DNA from 4 places in the Streptomyces sp. NPDC101181 genome. Region 4 is predicted to be linked to each of the others. Evidence: riboswitches for the same ligand, from Rfam matches in the RefSeq annotation. Region 4 holds a riboswitch; each other region holds the start of a gene.

Region 1 (4,609 bases), on a different contig from region 4:
CGGCCCCGTTCGTCGATGCGGTCGTAGCGGACCGTCCCGATGAACTCGCCGCCGGTCGTGACGGCGAGCCCCACCCGGTCGACGTAGTCGTGATGGGTGAAGCGGTGCACGTCCCGGTCGGACAGCCGGGGGTACGGGGCGAAGAAGCGGTAGTACTTCGACTCGTCGGACACCTGCTCGTAGAAGCTGACCAGCCGCTCGGCGTCGTCCGTGGTGATCGGCCTGATGCGCGCGGTTCCTCCGTCGCGGAGCACCACGTCCGCTTCCCAGTGGTCGGGGTACGCGTGGTGCGGACTCTGCTCCGGCGCGGGCTGCATGGACAAAGCCTACGGCGGGCATCCCGGTGGCGGAGGGACCGGTGCCGGGGCAGTCTGAGGGGGCCCGGCCGAGGGCCCCGGGACGCAGCGCCGGACGGGAGGCCGGGCACGGCACCGCGCACCGCATGAGAGACTGGTCTAGACAACCGTTGATATGTGAAGGGCAGAACCATGGCTGAGCGCCGCGTAAACGTCGGTTGGGCCGAGGGCCTGCACGCCCGCCCCGCTTCCATCTTCGTCCGTGCCGCCACGGCGTCCGGCGTCCCGGTGACGATCGCCAAGGCCGACGGCAACCCGGTGAACGCCGCCTCCATGCTCGCCGTGCTCGGCCTGGGCGCGCAGGGCGGCGAGGAGATCGTGCTCGCCTCGGACGCGGACGACGCCGAGGCCGCCCTGGACCGGCTGGCGAAGCTGGTCGCCGAGGGACTGGAAGAGCTTCCCGAGACCGTCTGACGCCGTTCGCCGGACCGTCCGAGCCGTTCGCCCGCACGAGAGCCGCAGCCCCCTCAGGGGTCTGCGGCTCTTTCGCTTTTCCCGGGAAAAGCCGGAAAACCGAATTCCGGGCAGCGCGAATACCGCTCCCGGTCGCCGCTTTCTCTTGTATACGGCGCAAGTGTTAATGGCGGCCACTCGCAATGTTGAGGCCGTGTTGCGAAGTGCTCACCCGGGAAGCCGGGCGGTGCGCGTTCCTGTCCGGCCGGCGGAGCCGGTGGGCCGCGGTGGAGCGTTCCGCGTGATGGGCGGCGAGGGCCCTGGCCCGCTCGGCGTCGCCCCGCGCCACGGCGTCCACGATGGCGCCGTGCTCGGCCCAGGACTCCGCCGGTCGGGCGGGCTGCTCGACCGTGTACATCCAGGCGATCTTGTGCCGGAGCTGGGTGAGCAGGGCGATCAGACCGGGGCTGCCGGAAGCCTGCGCGAGGGTCTCGTGGAACCAGCCGCCCAGGGAGCGCAGGTCCTCCCCCTCCCCCCGGCGGGCCCGCTCCTGGCCCAGCCTCACCAGTCCGCGCAGCACCTTGAGGTGGGCGTCGGTACGCCGCTGCGCGGCCCGCGCGGCGCCCAGCGGCTCCAGCAGCGTCCGCACCTCCAGCAGATCGGCCGCTTCCTGCTCGGTGGGCTCCGCGACACAGGCGCCGGCGTGTCTGCGGGTGACCACGAAGCCCTCCGACTCCAGGGTGCGCAGCGCCTCGCGGACCGGGACGCGGGAGACCCCGTACCGCCGGGCCAGCAGTTCCTCGGTGAGGCGGCCGCCGCGCTCGTAGACACCGGAGACGATGTCGTCACGGATTGCCGTGCACACCGAATGAGCGGGAATACGCATGTCCGGACCTCCGCCTTAATCCCCGCGAAACGCGGCCACCCGACGTCTGTTCCGTGACTCTATGGCAATCCGCCGGAATTTCCGATGGGGGGTCGGAATCCATGGATATCTTTTGGCCGGACAGCGGTCGGCCGGATACCCCGGTGCGCGGGCTCCGGCACAATCACCGAAGGCCCCGGCGGGGAGTCGGGGCCTTCGGTGGGCGGGGGGCGCGGGTGGGGTCAGACGTTCAGACCGTGGGCGCGGAGGTAGCCGACGGGGTCCATGTCGGAGCCGTAGTCGGGGGTGGTGCGGGCCTCGAAGTGCAGGTGCGGGCCGGTGGAGTTGCCGGTGGAGCCGGAGAGGCCGATCTGCTGGCCGGACGTGACGCTCTGGCCGACGGTGACGCCGATCGAGGAGAGGTGGCCGTACTGGGTGTACGTGCCGTCCGCCATCCGGAGCACGACGTTGTTGCCGTACGCGCCTCCCCAGCCCGCCTCGACGACCGTCCCGGCGCCGACGGCGACGACGGAGCTGCCGGACGCGGCCATGAAGTCCACGCCGGAGTGGCTGCCGGAGGACCAGAGCGAACCGCCGGACTGGTAGCCGGTGGTGACGTGGGATCCGGCGACCGGCAGGTGGAAGGCGAGTTGCCGGGCGCGCTCGGCGGCGCGGGCGGCACGGGCCTTCTCCTCGCGGATCTCCTTGGCGCGGGCCTCGGCCTTGCGCTCGGCCTCCGCCTTCGCCCTGGCCTTCGCGGCCTCGGCCTTGGCTTCGGCGGCGGCCTCGGCCTTCGCCCGGGCCACCTCATCGGCCCGCTGCTTCTGCGCCTGGGCCTGGGCGTCGATCTGCTCGGCGAGGGTGGCGTCGAGGGCGATGGCCTGGGTGAGGCCGGTGTCGGCGGTCCGGGCGGTGTCGGTGTCCGCGGCGAGGGCCGGGGAGGACAGCGAGCCGATGACTCCGGTGGTGGCCAGAGCCGCGATCCCGGCGGCCTGGGCGCTCCGGCGCGTGAGACGGCTCGGGGCACGGTGCTTCCCGGTGGCACGGGTGAACGCCATGAGAGGGGCTGGTTCCTTTCCTTCCTTCTCGCCTACCGGGTTAGCTGACGGGTTCGGAGCAGGAAGGTCTCCTACGGAGCACCACGCCGGTTCACGGCACGGCTCCCCGATTCACCCCAGGGACTGCGTGGGTCCCCGGCTCCCCAGGCTCGCGCCTGACGGGGACTCGGCGATGGCTGCCCGGCGCCGCGGCTGCGGCGAACGGGTGACGGACAGCGGAGCCGACGCTAAGCGGGCCGCCTTCCCCGCTCCAAACGGACCAGGGCATTTGTCGCGCATCCCACAGGACGGACCGCGCATAGCCTTACTAAACGTGCTAACCGCATTAATCGGGCAAAAGGGAGGACCCCGGCGAACTTTCGTTCGCCGGGGTCCCGTTCGGCCTGGCAGGCCGGTCCGTGTCAGCCGGTGACGACGGACACCTCTCCGATGCCGAGCGCCCTGACGGGCTCCGCGATCTGCGCCGCGTCCCCCACCAGGACCGCGACCAGCTTGTCCACCGGGAAGGCGTTGACCACGGCGGCGGTGGCCTCCACGGTGCCGGTCTCGGCGAGCCGGGCGTAGAGGTGGGCCTGGTAGTCGTCGGGGAGGTGCTGCTCGACCTGGTCGGCCAGGGTGCTCGCGACGGAGGCGGCGGTCTCGAACTTCAGCGGGGCGACGCCCACCAGGTTCTGCACGGCCGTCTCGCGCTCGGCGTCGGTCAGCCCCTCGGCGGCCAGCGTCCGCAGCACCTTCCAGAGGTCCTCCAGCGCCGGTCCGGTGGACTCCGTGTCCACCGAGCCGCTGATGGCGAGCATGGCCGCGCCGCCGGAGTCGGGGCCGGAGGACCGCAGCACCTGGGTGAAGGCACGCACCCCGTAGGTGTAGCCCTTCTCCTCACGCAGCACCCGGTCCAGCCGGGAGGTGAGGGTGCCGCCCAGGCAGTACGTGCCGAGCACCTGCGCGGGCCACACGCTCTCGTGCCGGTCGGGCCCGATGCGGCCGATGAGCAGCTGGGTCTGGACCGCGCCGGGGCGGTCCACGATGACGACGCGGCCGGTGTCGTCCGCGGTGATCGGCTCCGCCGGGCGGGCCTGGCCCGCGTCGCCCGACCAGTCGCCGAGGCTCTCGGCCAGCAGCGCGTCCAGGTCGATACCGGTGAGGTCGCCGACGATCACGGCCGTCGCGGTGGACGGGCGGATGTGGGCGTCGAAGAACGCGCGCACCGCGGCCGCGTCGATCCGCCGGACCGTCTCCTCGGTGCCCAGGCGCGGGCGGGACATCCGGGCGGTGGCCGGGAACAGCTCCTTGGAGAGCTGCTTGGCGGCGCGGCGGCCGGGGTTGGCCTGCTCGTGCGGGATCTCGTCGAGGCGGTTGCCGACGAGGCGCTCGATCTCGCTCTCCACGAAGGCCGGGGCCCGCAGCGCCTCCGCGACCAGCCCGAGGGCCTTGGCCAGCCGGGAGGCCGGGACCTCCAGGGAGACCCGGACACCGGGGTGGTCGGCGTGCGCGTCGAGCGTGGCGCCGCAACGCTCCAGCTCGGCGGCGAACTCCTCGGCGCTGTGCTTGTCGGTGCCCTCCGACAGCGCCCGGGACATGATCGTGGCCACGCCGTCCAGGCCCGCGGGCTCCGCCGCCAGGGGCGCGTCCAGGAAGATCTCCACGGCCACGACCTGCTGGCCGGGGCGGTGGCAGCGCAGCACGGTCAGCCCGTTGGGCAGGGCACCGCGCTCGGGCGCCGGGAAGGCCCAGGGGCGGGCGGTGCCGGCGGTGGGCTGCGGGTGGAAGTCCATGGCTACTCCAGTCGTGGCGGCGTCGCTCACTTGTCCGCCCCCTCGTGCGCGTCGGTGCCCTCGGTGTCCGCCGCGGCCTCCGGGCCGCCCTCGGTCTCCTCGGACGGCTCGATGGGCTCGTAGACCAGCACGGCGCGGTTGTCGGGGTGCAGGGCCGCCTGGGCC
Region 2 (4,609 bases), on a different contig from region 4:
AGTACCCGCTGATCGAGACGTTCGCGAAGGAGTCCCGCGACTTCCTGCGCCGCACGGTCACCTACCTCGCCCGGGACGCCGGGATACGGCAGTTCCTGGACGTCGGCGCGGGTCTGCCGACGGCGAACAACACCCACGAGGTGGCCCAGCGCATCGCGCCGGAGTCGCGGATCGTCTACGTCGACCACGACCCCCTCGTCCTGCTCCACGTCCACGCCCTGCTGACGTCCAGCCCCGAAGGCGCGACCGCGTACGTCGAGGCGGACATGCGGGACACCGACACCGTCCTCGCGGGCGCCGCCGAGACCCTGGACCTGACGCGGCCGGTGGCCCTGGTGATCTCGGACGTGCTCGGGCACATCGTGGACTGGGACGACGCGCTATCCCTGGTACGACGGCTGGTGGAGCGGTTGCCGTCGGGCAGCTACCTCTCGCTCTCGCACTCCACCGCATCCGACGAGGCGCACCGCGCGGTGCAGGACGAGTACAACTCCTCGGGCGCGATCCCCTACATCTTCCGTGAGCCGGAGACGACGATCGCGTTCTTCGACGGGCTGGAGATGGTCGAGCCGGGGATGGTGTCCTGGCCGAACTGGCGGCCCGACGCGAACACCGGCACCACCACGGCGCGGGCCGGGTGGGGCGCCGTCGCCCGCGTCCCGTAGGGGGAATGCGTCCCGCCGGCCGCACCGGGCTCGCGAGGTCCGGCGCCACGCCCTGATCCGGTCCGACCGGTACGGGCCATCCCCTCGACCCTGTCCGCAACCGCCGCGCCGCGCACCCGGATCGCCCGGGGGCGCGGCGCGCTCGGCCCGCAGAGGCGCGCAGCATGAGCACCAGAGGAACGGCAGAGCCCTTCGAAGCCGATCCGTCGCGCGCCCGTGAACTGCGGGAGGCGGCGACGGTCCGGCTGATGCGGGCCGCGACGCGCTCCGGCGCCCATCTGATCAGCGAGGCCGCGACCCTGATCGGCGGGTCGGCGGTGCTGGCCGACCCGATCGCCGGTGCCGTCTACAGCACCCCGGCCGTCGCGGCGGCCACCGGCGTCCAGGCCGCCGCCCACCCCCGGGACCACCCGCATCACGTCCTGCGTCCGGCGGCCGGGGCGCTCCTCGTCCTGCACCCGTCGTCCGCGGTGTCCGCCGAGCACACCGACCTCGTCGCCGCGACCACCGCAGCCCTGCTGGAGGTCCGCGGGCAACGCGCCGCCGAACTGCGCGCCGAGCAGATGCGGCTGCACAGCGCGCTGCTCCGGCTGCTCCTGGGCGGCCACCTCACCGCCGTCACCAACACCCTGGGCGCCGACGGCCTCACCCACGTCACGGTCTACCGGCTCACCGGCCCCGACATCCCCACCGCCCACCAGGTGCTCTGGCGGGCCGCGCGCCCCACCCTCGCCGGACACGGCGGCTCCTGCGTCCTCATCGGCGAGCTGGACGGCGAGCTCCTGGTCGCCGAGCTGCACTGCGGGCGGGACGACGGACGCATCCTCCGGCTGGTCTCCCGGGTCGGCGAACGCCACCATCTCCTCGCGGGCCTCGCCGGTCCGCTGCCACTGGCCGAGATGCCCACCGCGCACGCGGAGGCGGCCGCCGCCCGGCACAACGCCACCCCCGCCCACCGTGTCGTCCCGGCCGACGCCGCCTTCCTGGCCCGCTTCCTGGAGCCCGGCTCCTACAGCCGGTGGGCGAGAGCCGTCCTCACCCCGCTCGCCCCGGAGCACCGGCATCTGCTCCTGGTCTGGCTCCGCACCGGCAGCACCCCGCGTGCCGCCGCGACCCTCGGCCTCTCCCCCGGCACCCTGCGGTCCCGGCTGCGTGAGCTGACCGCCCTGCTGGACGCGGACCTGGACGACGTCACCGTGCGGGCCCATCTCCTCCTGGCCCTGCGCGCGCCCGTGTCCGGTGAGAGTCCCGGCACCGGTCACGCCGACGGGCAGGAGGGCCCGGCCCGGACCCCGCCGGGGGGTGACGCGGCCGGGGGCGACGCGGCCGACGGGCCGTCCGGCCGGGCCCGGCTGGAGACGCTGCCGCCCGGGGTCCTGGACACCGCGCCCGCCCTCGCCTGGGCCACCGGACTGGTCGGCGGTCTCGAACCGCGGCTGCGGATCGCGCTGGCCTGCTGGCTGCGTCACCGGGCGCGGACCGCCCCGGCCGCGGCCGAACTCCACGTCCACCGCACCACCCTGACGGTCTGGCTCGCCCAGTGCGCCGAGCGCCTGGACCGGAACCTGGACGACGCCGCGGTCCGCGCCGAACTCCATCTGGCGCTCAGGACCACCGAGGCCACCGGTGCCGGGGACGACCCGCGGACCCTGCCCCGGCGCGGCGGCCGAACCTACCGGCGGGTCTGAGCGCGCGAGCGGCCGACGGCGAAGGGCGGTGCCCCCCGTCCCCGGGGTGGCACCGCCCTCTGTGTGGTCCGGTGGGTCGAAGCGGCCGGATCAGTAGGCGCCGAAGACGTTGTCGATCGAGCCGTAGCGGTCGGCGGCGTAGTTGCAGGCCGCGGTGATGTTGGCGACCGGGTCGTAGCTGTCGGTCGAGGTGCCGGGCACGTGGTAGGCCTGGAAGGTCGGGTCGATGACCTGGAGCAGACCCTTGGACGGGGTGCCCTTGACGGCGTTGGAGTCCCAGTTGTTGATGGCGTTGGGGTTGCCGGAGGACTCGCGCAGGATGTTGCGGTGGATGCCCTCGTAGCTGCCGGGGATCCCGCGCTCGGCCATGATCGCCAGCGACTCCCGGATCCAGCCGTCGAGGTCGTCGGAGTACGTGGTCGCCTTCTCGGCGGCCTGGGCGACCGGGGCCGCGGCGCGCTCCGAACGGTCGGCGCGCTCCGCCGACGCGCCGCGGGCGCCGCCCGTCGCGGCCTTGTCCGCCGTGTCGCCGGACGGGGCGGCGGCCTTGGCGGTGATGGTCAGCGTGACACCCGGGTGAATGAGGTGGGGATTCCCGCCGACGACCTTCCGGTTGCCTTCGTAGAGCTTCTTCCAGCCGCCGCTCACGGAGTATTCGCGAGCGATCTTGGAAAGGGTTTCTCCGGACGCCACGGAATGCTGGGCGGGCGCGGCCTTCACGGCGGACTTCGCGGCGGAATTCGCCGGGGCGGCGGCCGCGGCGGGCGTGCCCTGGTGCGGTACGGCGGCCGGGGCGGGGGCCGCGGCGGCGGTGGTGGCGCCGATCACCGGGAGGGCGAGGACGGCTCCGCCCGTGGTCACGGCGGCGAGGCCGCGGATCGACGGGAGGGACTTGGGACGACGATGCTTACCCTGTGCGGGCATGGGGGATTTCCTCTCCGGCGCCTGCGAGGTGAGCTGTCGGGTTCAGACGGGAGATGTCTGGCCGCGTGGAGACGCGACTTCACCCCAAGCCGTTCCGGTGACGGTTCGGCGACTTACCTGGGTCCCCCGCTCCTGCCGTACGCGAGTGGGTAGCGGATTACCGGACGGCGGCAGGATTCGGCGTTCCATCCGGATTGCGGCGACCGTAGGCGAGAAACGGCGAGCGGAACAAGCCCCGCATTCCGCAATTCCCTTTCTCCGCATGATCGAAAAAAGGGAATGCGCTCCGGGGGCCGTCCCGTCACGCCGTCAACTTTCCCCGCACCAAAGGGAACCGAACCTTCCGGATACTCGTCCGCGCGCCACGACGTGACGCTCGCCACTTCCCAGGACAAGGCCGGAGAAACGCACGGGCAAAAGTCCTCAAAAGTCCCAATAGCATGTTTAAGGATGAGCGTTTCAAAAACGGTAAATCGACCATACCGACCAACCGAAACGGTCATACCGGACAGGTTCGGCGGGGTCGGCCGAACGGTCCGCCGGGCGATCGCTTACGGTGTGAGGTGGAGGCTAGTAAGCCCACCCTTACCTCCGACGTACGCTGTACCTGCCCGCGTTCGCCCGCCCCGAAGGATCACCACGCCCATGACACGCCCCGTCCGCGTCGCCATTGTCGGAGCCGGCCCCGCCGGTATCTACGCTGCGGACGCGCTGCTCAAATCCGAGGTCTGCCAGGACCCGGGGGTCTCCATCGACCTCTTCGAGCGCATGCCCGCGCCCTTCGGCCTGATCCGTTACGGCGTGGCTCCCGACCACCCCCGGATCAAGGGCATCGTCAAGGCCCTCCACCAGGTGCTGGACAAGCCGCAGATCCGCCTCTTCGGCAACGTCTCCTACCCCGACGACATCGGTTTGGACGACCTGCGGTCCTTCTACGACGCGGTGATCTTCTCCACCGGCGCGGAGGCCGACCGGGCCCTCGACATCCCGGGCATCGAGCTGGACGGCTCCTACGGCGCGGCCGAGTTCGTCTCCTGGTACGACGGTCACCCCGAGGTCCCCCGCACCTGGCCGCTCACCGCGGAGAAGGTCGCCGTCCTCGGCGTCGGCAACGTGGCGCTGGACGTGGCCCGGGTCCTGGCCAAGACGGCGGACGAGCTGCTGCCGACCGAGATCCCGGACAACGTCTACCAGGGCCTCAAGGCCAACAAGGCGCTGGAGGTGCATGTGTTCGGGCGGCGTGGCCCGGCCCAGGCCAAGTTCAGCCCGATGGAACTGCGGGAGCTGGACCACTCCCCCAACATCGAGGTCATCGTCAACCCCGAGGACATC
Region 3 (4,609 bases), on a different contig from region 4:
CGAGGAACGCGGCCCGGCCGGTGAGCCGGGAGCGGCGGGCCTGGCGGCGGTTCTGGGATCGGTACACGCGGGCCGCGGTCTGCTCGCCGAGCAGCCGCAGCCTGGTCGCGGTGGAGAACCGGTCGCGGTTCCCGGCCATGTCTCCCGCCTCCCTCCGACGCACGTCCGTCCCCGCACACGGTACGGGACCGGGTGCGGGGACGGGCGGAGGCTACCGGCTTGCGCCGGTGGTTCAGCCCTTGAAGCGGGGGAAGGCGGAGCGGCCCGCGTACACCGCGGCGTCGTCGAGGATCTCCTCGATGCGCAGCAGCTGGTTGTACTTGGCGACACGGTCCGAGCGGGCCGGGGCGCCGGTCTTGATCTGACCGCAGTTCACGGCGACGGCGAGGTCGGCGATGGTGACGTCCTCGGTCTCGCCGGAGCGGTGCGACATCATGCACTTGAAGCCGTTGCGCTGGGCCAGCTCGACGGCGTCCAGGGTCTCGGTCAGCGAACCGATCTGGTTGACCTTGACGAGCAGGGCGTTGGCAGAGCCCTCCTCGATGCCGCGGGCCAGGCGCTCGGGGTTGGTGACGAAGAGGTCGTCGCCGACGATCTGGACCTTGGCGCCGATGCGGTCGGTGATGACCTTCCAGCCCGCCCAGTCGTCCTCGTACAGCGGGTCCTCGATGGAGACCAGCGGGTAGGCGGAGACGAGCTCCTCGTAGTACTCGGTCATCTCGGCGGCCGAGCGGGACTTGCCCTCGAACTCGTAGACGCCGTCCTTGTAGAACTCCGACGCGGCGACGTCGAGCGCGAGCGCGATGTCGCGGCCGGGGACGTAACCGGCCTCCTTGATGGCCTCGACGATGAGGTCCAGGGCGGCGCGGTTGGACTCCAGGTTCGGGGCGAAGCCGCCCTCGTCGCCGAGGCCGGTGGACAGGCCCTTGGTCTTGAGGACCTTCTTCAGCGTGTGGTAGACCTCCGCGCCCCAGCGCAGGGCCTCGGAGAAGGACTCCGCGCCCACGGGCGCGATCATGAACTCCTGGATGTCCACGTTGGAGTCGGCGTGCGACCCGCCGTTCAGGATGTTCATCATCGGAACGGGCAGCAGGTGCGCGTTCGGGCCGCCGAGGTAGCGGAAGAGCGGCAGGTCGGACGCCTCGGAGGCGGCGTGCGCGACGGCCAGCGAGACACCGAGGATGGCGTTCGCGCCGAGCGAGGCCTTGTTCTCGGTGGCGTCCAGGTCGAACATCGCCTGGTCGATGAGGCGCTGCTCGGTGGCGTCGTAGCCGACCAGCTCCGGGCCGATCTGCTCGATGACGGCGAGGACGGCCTTCTCGACACCCTTGCCCTGGTAGCGGTTGGGGTCACCGTCGCGGAGCTCGATGGCTTCGAACGCTCCGGTGGAGGCGCCGGACGGAACGGCAGCACGGCCGGTGCTGCCGTCGTCGAGGCCGACCTCGACCTCGACCGTGGGGTTACCCCGGGAGTCGAGGATTTCCCTGGCTACGACGACGTCGATGGACGGCACGAGGCATCTCCTTCTGGGATCTGACGCTGGTGGTGCGGGGTCACTGTGGCCTTGCGACACGAGCCTAACCGGCCCGGCCGCCTCGGTCGGCCGGGCGCCCGTCTCCTGGGACGAAAAAGGACCCGAGGGTGCACATGACGGGACAAAACTCCAAAAATCTACTGCCCGGTAACACGTCTTGCCGACAAGAGGTGAACGCAACCGGCCCCGGCTCCCCCGGTGCGCCCCGGCCGCGGACGACCTCGGCCCGGCGCGCACCGGGGGGTGTGAGCGCGCCGGGCCGGGGAGAGCCGTGCGAGGGAGGGAGCCGCCGGACGCCCTCCCTCCGGGGAGGAGAGACGGCGGATTACTTCAGGTGGAGCTGCTGGCCCGGGAAGATCAGGTCGGCTTCCTGGACGATGTCGTCGTTCAGCTTGAAGAGCTTGCTCCAGCCGCCCTTGACGCCTTCCTTCTGAGCGATCTTGCTCAGGGTGTCGCCCTTCTTCACCTTGTACTCGCCGTCACCCTTCTTGACCTTCTGGCCGGTCGGGGTGGTGACGGTCTTCTTGCTCTCGGCCTTGGGGCTCTCGGCCTTCTTCTCGACCTGCGGCGCGGTGCGCTGCTGGGAGCGCGTGGTGGGCTGCTCGGCCTGGCGCTCGGGCTTGCTCTGCGACTGGCCGGAGCCGCCGGGGCTCACGCCCGGGTCCACACCGTCGTTGGTGAGACCGCCCGCACCGGCGCAGGCCCAGGCGCCCGGACCCTGCATGTCGAGAAGCTTCTCGGCGGTGGCGATCTGCTGGTCCTTGGAGGCCAGGTCGGCCCGCGCGGCGTACTGCGTGCCACCGGCGGCGGCCCAGCTGGACTGCGAGAACTGGAGCCCGCCGTAGTAGCCGTTGCCGGTGTTGATGGACCAGTTTCCGCCGGACTCGCACTGGGCGACGGCGTCCCACGTGGAGACGGAGGCGGCGGAGGCGTTGGTCGCGCCCATCAGCGGGACGGCGACGGCGGCACCCGTGACACCCGCGAGGGTGGCGAGACGGACGGCCTTGGACGGGCGGCGGTGCTTGCCCTTGCTGTTCAGCAGCATGGAACGAATCTCCTCACCGACGCCTACGAGGTGAGCTGTCGGGTTCGGGCTGATGAGTTGCCCGGCCGCGCGACCTTGCGCTCGGCTTCACCCCAAGCCGTTTCCGTACGTCCCCGTCCTTCGAGAGGCTGTACGGACCCGGCGGCCTACCTGGGTCCCCCGCTCCTGCCTACGGCGCTTACGCGTCTGTTCCCTTCGACCGACGGCAGGATTCGGCGTGACGGTCGACGGGGCCCGCGGTGCGAGCGGCTTAGACCGTAAACACAGGCAACCCCGACATTCAAAAATGGACATAGGGGTCATTCGACTCGAACTCCCGGCGGGTTACCGGCCGTTTTCGCAGGTCGGAGGCGATACGCGCGAACGGGCCGGGCGAGGGTCACCAGTTGAAGCAAAGAGACCCATGTCTCACTCGAACAAAAGTGGACATAGGTCTCTGAACTACCCGGGATTTCAGGGTGTTTTCCCGAATTGAACTCAGTTGGCGGCGGGCACCTCGGCGCTTGGGGAAGCGTCCTCGGCGGCGCCCTCGTCAGCCCCCTGCTCCAGCCCCAGGTCCAGGCTCTGACCGGGCAGGATCAGGTCCGGGTCGGAGCCCAGGACGTCCTTGTTGGACTCGTACAGACCGGTCCAGCCCTGGGGGAGTTCCTGCGCGTCGGCGATCGCCCAGAGGTTGTCCCCGGGCCGCACGACGTAGTCACCGGACTCGGCGGCTCCGCCGTCCCGTCCGTCACCCTCGCCCCGCGAGGCGTGCCGGCCGGACTCCCGCGGACCGTCCTGGCCCGCGCCGTCGGCCTCCTCGGACGCCGGGGCGCCCCGGTGCTTGCCGCCGCTCCCGGCCTTGCCGTCCGGGGCGTCGGAGGGCTTCGAGGCGTCGGGGGCCTCGGCGGAAGGCGAGGCGGAGGGGTCGGACGCGCCGCGCTCCGCACCCGTACCGCTGTCGCTGTCGCTGTCACCGCCCGCACTACCGGACGTGCCGGTCTTGCCGGACTTGTCACTCTCGTCGCTACTGCTGCTTTCGCCGCGATCGCCGGACCTGGCCGACTTGTCAGCTTCATCCGCCCGGTCCGTCGGGGAGGCCGTCGGCTCCGGCGAGGGGGCGGTGCCCGGGTCGACGCCCGGAAGGCCGCCGTCCACGGCGAGGCCGGAGATCACCGCGCAGCTGGGCCACGCCTTCGGCCCCTGGTCGGCGAGGACCTTCTCGGCGACGGCGATCTGCTGCGAGCGGCTGGCGAGGTCGGCCCGGGGGGCGTACGCGGTACCGCCGTACGCCGACCAGGTCTCCTCGGAGAGCTGGAGCCCGCCGTAGTAGCCGTTGCCGAGGTCGGCGCTCCACGTGCCGCCGCTCTCGCACTCCGCGACCCGGTCCCAGGTGGCGGCCTCGGCGGCGTGTGCGCCGCTCGCGCCGAGCAGCGGGATGGCGATGGCCGATCCCGTCACGCCTGCGGCGACGACGATGGCCGGTGCCTGGCGAGGCCGGCGGTGTCTGCCGTTCGCGGAGCCCATGGGTTTGCCTTCCGTGCGACTGACGAGCGAGTGACCTGGGCACCGTGCGGCGGAGAGACGTACGGGCCCGAGCGCGCCGCGGAACCGTACGAACCCGCGTGCGCGCAGGTGCACAAGTGACGCGTGGGCAGCGAGCGGCCGACGCGTTGAACCGTGAACCTAGCGGGACTCGAACGTGTGTCACAAGTCGATGCAGCGCAGATCACGTGAAAGTCACAGAGTTGACAGAGTGTCACCTTCGGCGAGGCGGTGACCCGGTGCGAACTCGACCGGCAGGGTGCGCAGTCCGCGCATGATGAGTCCGCCGCGCCAGCGCAGATCGGCGGGTTCCGCCGCGAGTCGCAGCCCCGGCAGCCGTCTCAGCAGGGTGGCCAGCGCGGCCTGCCCCTCCAACCGCGCCAGCGGAGCCCCCAGGCAGTAGTGGATGCCGTGCCCGTAGCCGAGATGCTGGTTGTCACTCCGCGCGAGGTCCAGGGTGTCCGGAGCGGCGAACCGCTCCGGGTCCCGGTCGGCCGCCGCCAGCA
Region 4 (4,609 bases):
CGGTAGCTCGCTGGGCTCATAACCCAGAGGTCGCAGGTTCAAATCCTGTCCCCGCTACTGAAGATCCGGGCCCGGCACGCACACAGCGTGCCGGGCCCGAGTCGTTTCCGTACCCGAGCCGTTCCCGGTCGTTTCCCGGAAGCTCGGCGTTCCGGCTTGACCTTGACGTTACGTAAAGATCTAGCGTTTCCGGCATGGAGTGGTCCATCCAGGAAATCGCCCGGAAAGCCGGAACCACCAGCCGCACGCTCCGGCACTACGGAGACCTCGGTCTCCTCGCGCCGAGCCGGGTCGGGAGCAACGGCTACCGCTACTACGACCAGGATGCCCTCGTCCGGCTTCAGCGCATCCTGCTGCTGCGGGAGCTGGGGCTGTCACTGCCCGCCGTCAAGGACGTGCTGGAGGGGCAGCGGGACACCGCGGTGGCGTTGCGGGCCCATCTGCGGCTGCTCGAACAGGAGCAGGCGCGGATCGGGCGGCAGATCGCCTCGGTGCGGACCACTCTCCACAAGACCCGGGAGGGGAAGGAACTCATGGCCGAGGAAGTGTTCGACGGGTTCGACCACACCGTCCACGAGCAGGAGGTGACCGAGCGCTGGGGGAGGGCGGCGTACGAGGACGGGGACCGCTGGTGGCGCTCGCTGGGGGAGGACGGCAGGAAGGCGTTCCGGGCCGGGCACGACGCCATCGCGCGCGACTGGGCGCGGGCCAGAGAGCGCGGCCTCGCCCCGGACGGCCCCGAGGCGCAGGAGATCGCGCGGCGGCACTGCGCGTGGCTGTCGGCGGCGAAGGAGCCGAGCCGCTCGTACGTGACCGGGCTCGCGGAGATGTATGTCGTCGACCCCCGGTTCGCCAAGAACTACGATCGTCACGGGGACGGCACCGCCGCCTTCGTACGGGACGCGTTGACGGTCTACGCGCACCACCGGCTCTCCGACTGACCCGGTCGGCCCGGATGGGTGGGGCTTCGTTCGGCTTCCCCCTATTCGGCCGATGAGCGGTCGCCGCCCGGCGCGGCTCCGGTGAGCCTGGACGCGGCGCGGTACCGTCCGCAGCCGTGGGTGGACCGGGCAGGAGTGCACAGGTGGGGATGGCCGAGGAGCGGCGCGGGGGCGTGGCCGGGAGCGCCGGTGGTCTGGGGCGGGCGGTGTTCGGGTCCCCGGAGGGCGTGGTGACGCCCGGCAGCAGGAGCACCCGGCGGTTCGTCCGGATGCTCCCGGCCCTGCTGATCCTCGGCGGGCTGGTCTTCGACTCGCTGGCCCCGCCCAACTTCACCGCCGTCCCGCTGTTCGTGGCGGCCCCGCTGATCGCCGCGCCGTTCTTCTCCCGGTCCCGGACCGTCCGCACCGGCATCGCCGCCGTCATCGCCGTCATCACGATGCGTCTGGCCGACGGGACCTCCACCCAGGTGGTCCCGATCATCGAGATGATCACCGTGCTGACCGCCGCGGTGCTGGCCCTCCTCATCAACGGCGTCGTACGCCGCAGCAACGAGCAGCTGGCCTCGGCCCGGGTCATCGCGGAGACCGCGATGCGGGCCGTGCTGCCGACGCCCGCGGAGCGGATCGGCGGGCTCCAGGTGGCGGCCCGGTACGAGGCGGCGCAGGCGGACGAGTTCGTGGGCGGCGACCTGTTCGCGGTGGCGGACACCCCGTACGGGGTCCGGCTGGTCGTCGGCGACGTACGCGGCAAGGGGCTGGACGCCGTCGAGGCGGTCGCGGTGATCATCGGGGCGTTCCGGGAGGCCGCCGAGCAGGAGCGTTCGCTGGAGGGGGTCGCGCAGCGGCTGGAGCGGGCGCTGGCGCGCGAGGGGACCCGGCGGTACGGGCTGGACGCCATGGAGGGGTTCATCACCGCCCTGCTGGCCGAGATCCCGCCCGGGGCCGCCACCGTGCGCCTGGTGAACCGGGGGCACCCCGAACCGATCCTGCTGCACGCGGACGGCGCCCTCAGGGTGCTCGCGCCCTCCACGCCCGCGCTGCCGCTGGGGATGGACCTGGGGGTGTGGCCGGACCGGTCCGACGAGTGGGCGATGCCCGCCGGGGCCACCCTCCTCGCGTTCACCGACGGCCTGTCCGAGGCCCGGGACGCGACCGGGGTCTTCTACGATCCCGCGGCCCGGCTGCGCGGCCGGATCTTCCCCGGGCCCGAGGAGCTGCTGTCGGCGCTGACCGACGACGTACGGCTGCACACCGGGGGGCGGTCCACGGACGACATGGCGCTGCTCGCGGTCGGCCGGCCGGCGGAGGGGCAGCCGGAGCGGCGGACGACGGTGCGGATCGTGGGCCGGGGCGATGACACGGTGCGTAGTTGAGGCGCGCCGCTCCGCATAACGTTTGACGTAACGTCAGAAAAAGGGGTGTGGTCAAGGTGCTGGCAAGTCGCCCGATTCACCCCGCTTCTGACGCGTACGTCCTCGGCGAGTGCGTTAATGATCAGGAGGAACAGCTTGGAATGGAGCCCGGGTGTCTATTAACGTTCGATAACGCAGCGCGGTCGTCCCAGCCGTCGTCAGGACGGCGCCGCGCGCGAGCGCCGAATTCCGCAAGGGAACCGGGGAACCACGTACATGGGGTGAATCGGACGCCTGCGTCTCGCGAGAGGCGGAGGGGCCCGTAGGAGACCTTCCTGCTCCGAACCCGTCAGCTAACCCGGTAGGCGAGAAGGAAGGAAAGGAGCGCGCCCACGTGGCGTCCAACAAGCCTGCCTTTGAGGCGGTTTCACCCTTCACCGCCGACATCTACGGCGGCGCGGAGCGGTCCATGGGGGAGTGGAATCCCACCGAGGAGACCATCCGCCCCGTACGCGGCAGGCACCGCGTAGCCAAGCAGCGCGGTCTGGCCCGCAGCTCCACCGTCCTCGGGGTCGGTGTCATAGCGGCCGTCGGAGCGGGGGGCATGGCCACCGCTCAGGACAAGGCACCCGTCTCCATCTCTCTTCCCGACTCCATCGCGGACAACCTTCCCGACGCCAAGTCCCTTCCTGGCGTCGGGTCGTTCATGTCCGGCGACGTGGAGGCCGCCCCGGTCGCCGCCTCCGCCCCGCTCACCACCGCCGGTCTCACCACCGCCGAGGCCGAGCAGGGCACCGGCGCGGGTGAGGCGCTGCGCGCCCGCATCCTCCAGCAGGCCGAGCAGCAGCAGGCGAGCGCCGACGCCGAGGCCAAGGCCGCCGCCGAGAGGGCCGCGGCCGAGAAGGCGGCCGACGAGGCGAAGAAGCAGCAGGACGAGGCCGCGGCCAAGGCCGCGGCGGCGAAGAAGAAGGCGGAGGAGGCGGCCAGGAAGAAGGCCGAGGCCGAGCGCCTGGCCAAGCTGGCCGCCAGCTACTCCCTGCCCGCCTCCTCGTACACCATCAGCTCGACCTACGGGCAGTCCGGCGCGATGTGGTCCTCCGGGCAGCACACCGGCCTCGACTTCGCGGGCTCCACCGGATCGCCGCTCAAGGCCGTGCACAGCGGCACGATCACGTCGGCCGGCTGGTCCGGTTCGTACGGCTACCGCACGGTGCTCCAGCTCGATGACGGCACGGAGATCTGGTACGCCCACCAGTCGTCGATCGACGTCTCGGTCGGCCAGAAGGTCACCACCGGCGAGACCATCGGCCGCATGGGCGCCACCGGCAACGTCACCGGCACCCACCTCCACCTGGAGGTCCGCACCGCGGGCGGCTCCGCGATGGACCCGCTGGCCTGGCTGAGCGGCAAGGGCCTCGCGGTCTGAGCCTTGAGGCATCCCGGAGACCGGCAGTCCTGACGCTCACCCCCCGACGTCAGGGCTGCCGGTACTCGTTCGCCTGCCCGTAGCCGTGGCTGTAGCCGCTGGTGTTTCCGTAGCCGTTGTCGTATCCGTATGCCTGTCCGGGGGCGTACCCCGGGCCGTACCCGTGCCCCTGACCCGGTGTCGGCGGGTGGCTCCCCTGGGGCCCGTACCCGGGCCCGTGTTCCTGTCCGTGTGCCGGCCTGTGCTGCCCGTACGCGTGCGCGGGGGCGTGCCGGTAGCCGTGGTGCGGGCGGGCCGTCAGGCGGGCGGCCTCGGTGAGCGCCGGGGCGGCGATGTCGCGGCGCTGCCAGAGATGGTGCAGCAGCTCCCGCTCCCGGGCGGCGAAGTCCTCTCCCGCCGCGCCGTGCCGGGCCCGGCGGCGCAGGCCCGCGAGCGACGTCGCGAACGACTCGTACTCCGCGACCGCGCGGGCCGCCGCCCGGCCCCGGGTCCGGTCCCGCTGCCAGTGGCGGGCCAGGTCGCGGGCGACGCCCCGGGCGCGCATGGAGGAGAGCGCCCGCGGTTCGGCCGGGGTGATCCAGCCCGCCGACACGTAGGCGGGCAGCTCGGCCGCGAGCGTACGCAGCTCCCGCTGACGGGACCAGATCGCCAGCCACGTCACCAGGCCGAACGCCGGGACCATGACGATCCCGTACACCGCGTAGAAGCCGTACGGGCCGAAGGCCGACGAGCCGTTCCACAGGGCGTGCAGGCCCATCGACAGGAGCAGACCCAGCAGCGGCAGGGCGATCCGGCGGACGCGGTGGCGGCGGGCGCTGAGGGCCGCGAAGCCGAATCCGAGACCGGTGAGGACCGTGAACAGCGGGTGGGCGAACGGCGACATCACGATC

What was found. Region 4 has a riboswitch for cyclic di-AMP ahead of ACIRRU_RS29305 (M23 family metallopeptidase). Riboswitches for the same ligand answer to the same signal wherever they lie in the genome.
Positions count from the first base shown of each region.
Region 1: linked by a shared signal. The riboswitch ahead of ACIRRU_RS11630 (M23 family metallopeptidase) and the one ahead of ACIRRU_RS29305 (M23 family metallopeptidase) in region 4 are both predicted to bind cyclic di-AMP.
Region 2: linked by a shared signal. The riboswitch ahead of ACIRRU_RS20460 (transglycosylase SLT domain-containing protein) and the one ahead of ACIRRU_RS29305 (M23 family metallopeptidase) in region 4 are both predicted to bind cyclic di-AMP.
Region 3: linked by a shared signal. The riboswitch ahead of ACIRRU_RS27665 (transglycosylase family protein) and the one ahead of ACIRRU_RS29305 (M23 family metallopeptidase) in region 4 are both predicted to bind cyclic di-AMP.

Region 1 covers NZ_JBIWOX010000006.1:104,176-108,784, reverse strand. The annotation lists gene ACIRRU_RS11645 (GNAT family N-acetyltransferase) at 1-317, opposite strand, end outside; gene ACIRRU_RS11640 (HPr family phosphocarrier protein) at 489-770, shown strand; gene ACIRRU_RS11635 (GntR family transcriptional regulator) at 934-1,635, opposite strand; gene ACIRRU_RS11630 (M23 family metallopeptidase) at 1,857-2,672, opposite strand; cyclic di-AMP (ydaO/yuaA leader) riboswitch at 2,688-2,854, opposite strand; gene ACIRRU_RS11625 (pitrilysin family protein) at 3,074-4,444, opposite strand; gene ACIRRU_RS11620 (M16 family metallopeptidase) at 4,471-4,609, opposite strand, start outside.
Region 2 covers NZ_JBIWOX010000013.1:156,928-161,536, reverse strand. The annotation lists gene ACIRRU_RS20470 (SAM-dependent methyltransferase) at 1-665, shown strand, start outside; gene ACIRRU_RS20465 (helix-turn-helix domain-containing protein) at 830-2,353, shown strand; gene ACIRRU_RS20460 (transglycosylase SLT domain-containing protein) at 2,444-3,277, opposite strand; cyclic di-AMP (ydaO/yuaA leader) riboswitch at 3,283-3,470, opposite strand; gene ACIRRU_RS20455 (FAD-dependent oxidoreductase) at 3,923-4,609, shown strand, end outside.
Region 3 covers NZ_JBIWOX010000024.1:87,903-92,511, forward strand. The annotation lists gene ACIRRU_RS27655 (septum formation initiator family protein) at 1-139, opposite strand, end outside; gene eno (phosphopyruvate hydratase) at 233-1,513, opposite strand; gene ACIRRU_RS27665 (transglycosylase family protein) at 1,860-2,579, opposite strand; cyclic di-AMP (ydaO/yuaA leader) riboswitch at 2,585-2,766, opposite strand; gene ACIRRU_RS27670 (transglycosylase family protein) at 3,057-4,085, opposite strand; gene ACIRRU_RS27675 (cytochrome P450) at 4,299-4,609, opposite strand, start outside.
Region 4 covers NZ_JBIWOX010000030.1:18,086-22,694, reverse strand. The annotation lists tRNA gene ACIRRU_RS29320 (tRNA-Met) at 1-57, shown strand, start outside; gene ACIRRU_RS29315 (MerR family transcriptional regulator) at 195-941, shown strand; gene ACIRRU_RS29310 (PP2C family protein-serine/threonine phosphatase) at 1,091-2,314, shown strand; cyclic di-AMP (ydaO/yuaA leader) riboswitch at 2,524-2,676, shown strand; gene ACIRRU_RS29305 (M23 family metallopeptidase) at 2,688-3,719, shown strand; gene ACIRRU_RS29300 (PrsW family glutamic-type intramembrane protease) at 3,769-4,609, opposite strand, start outside.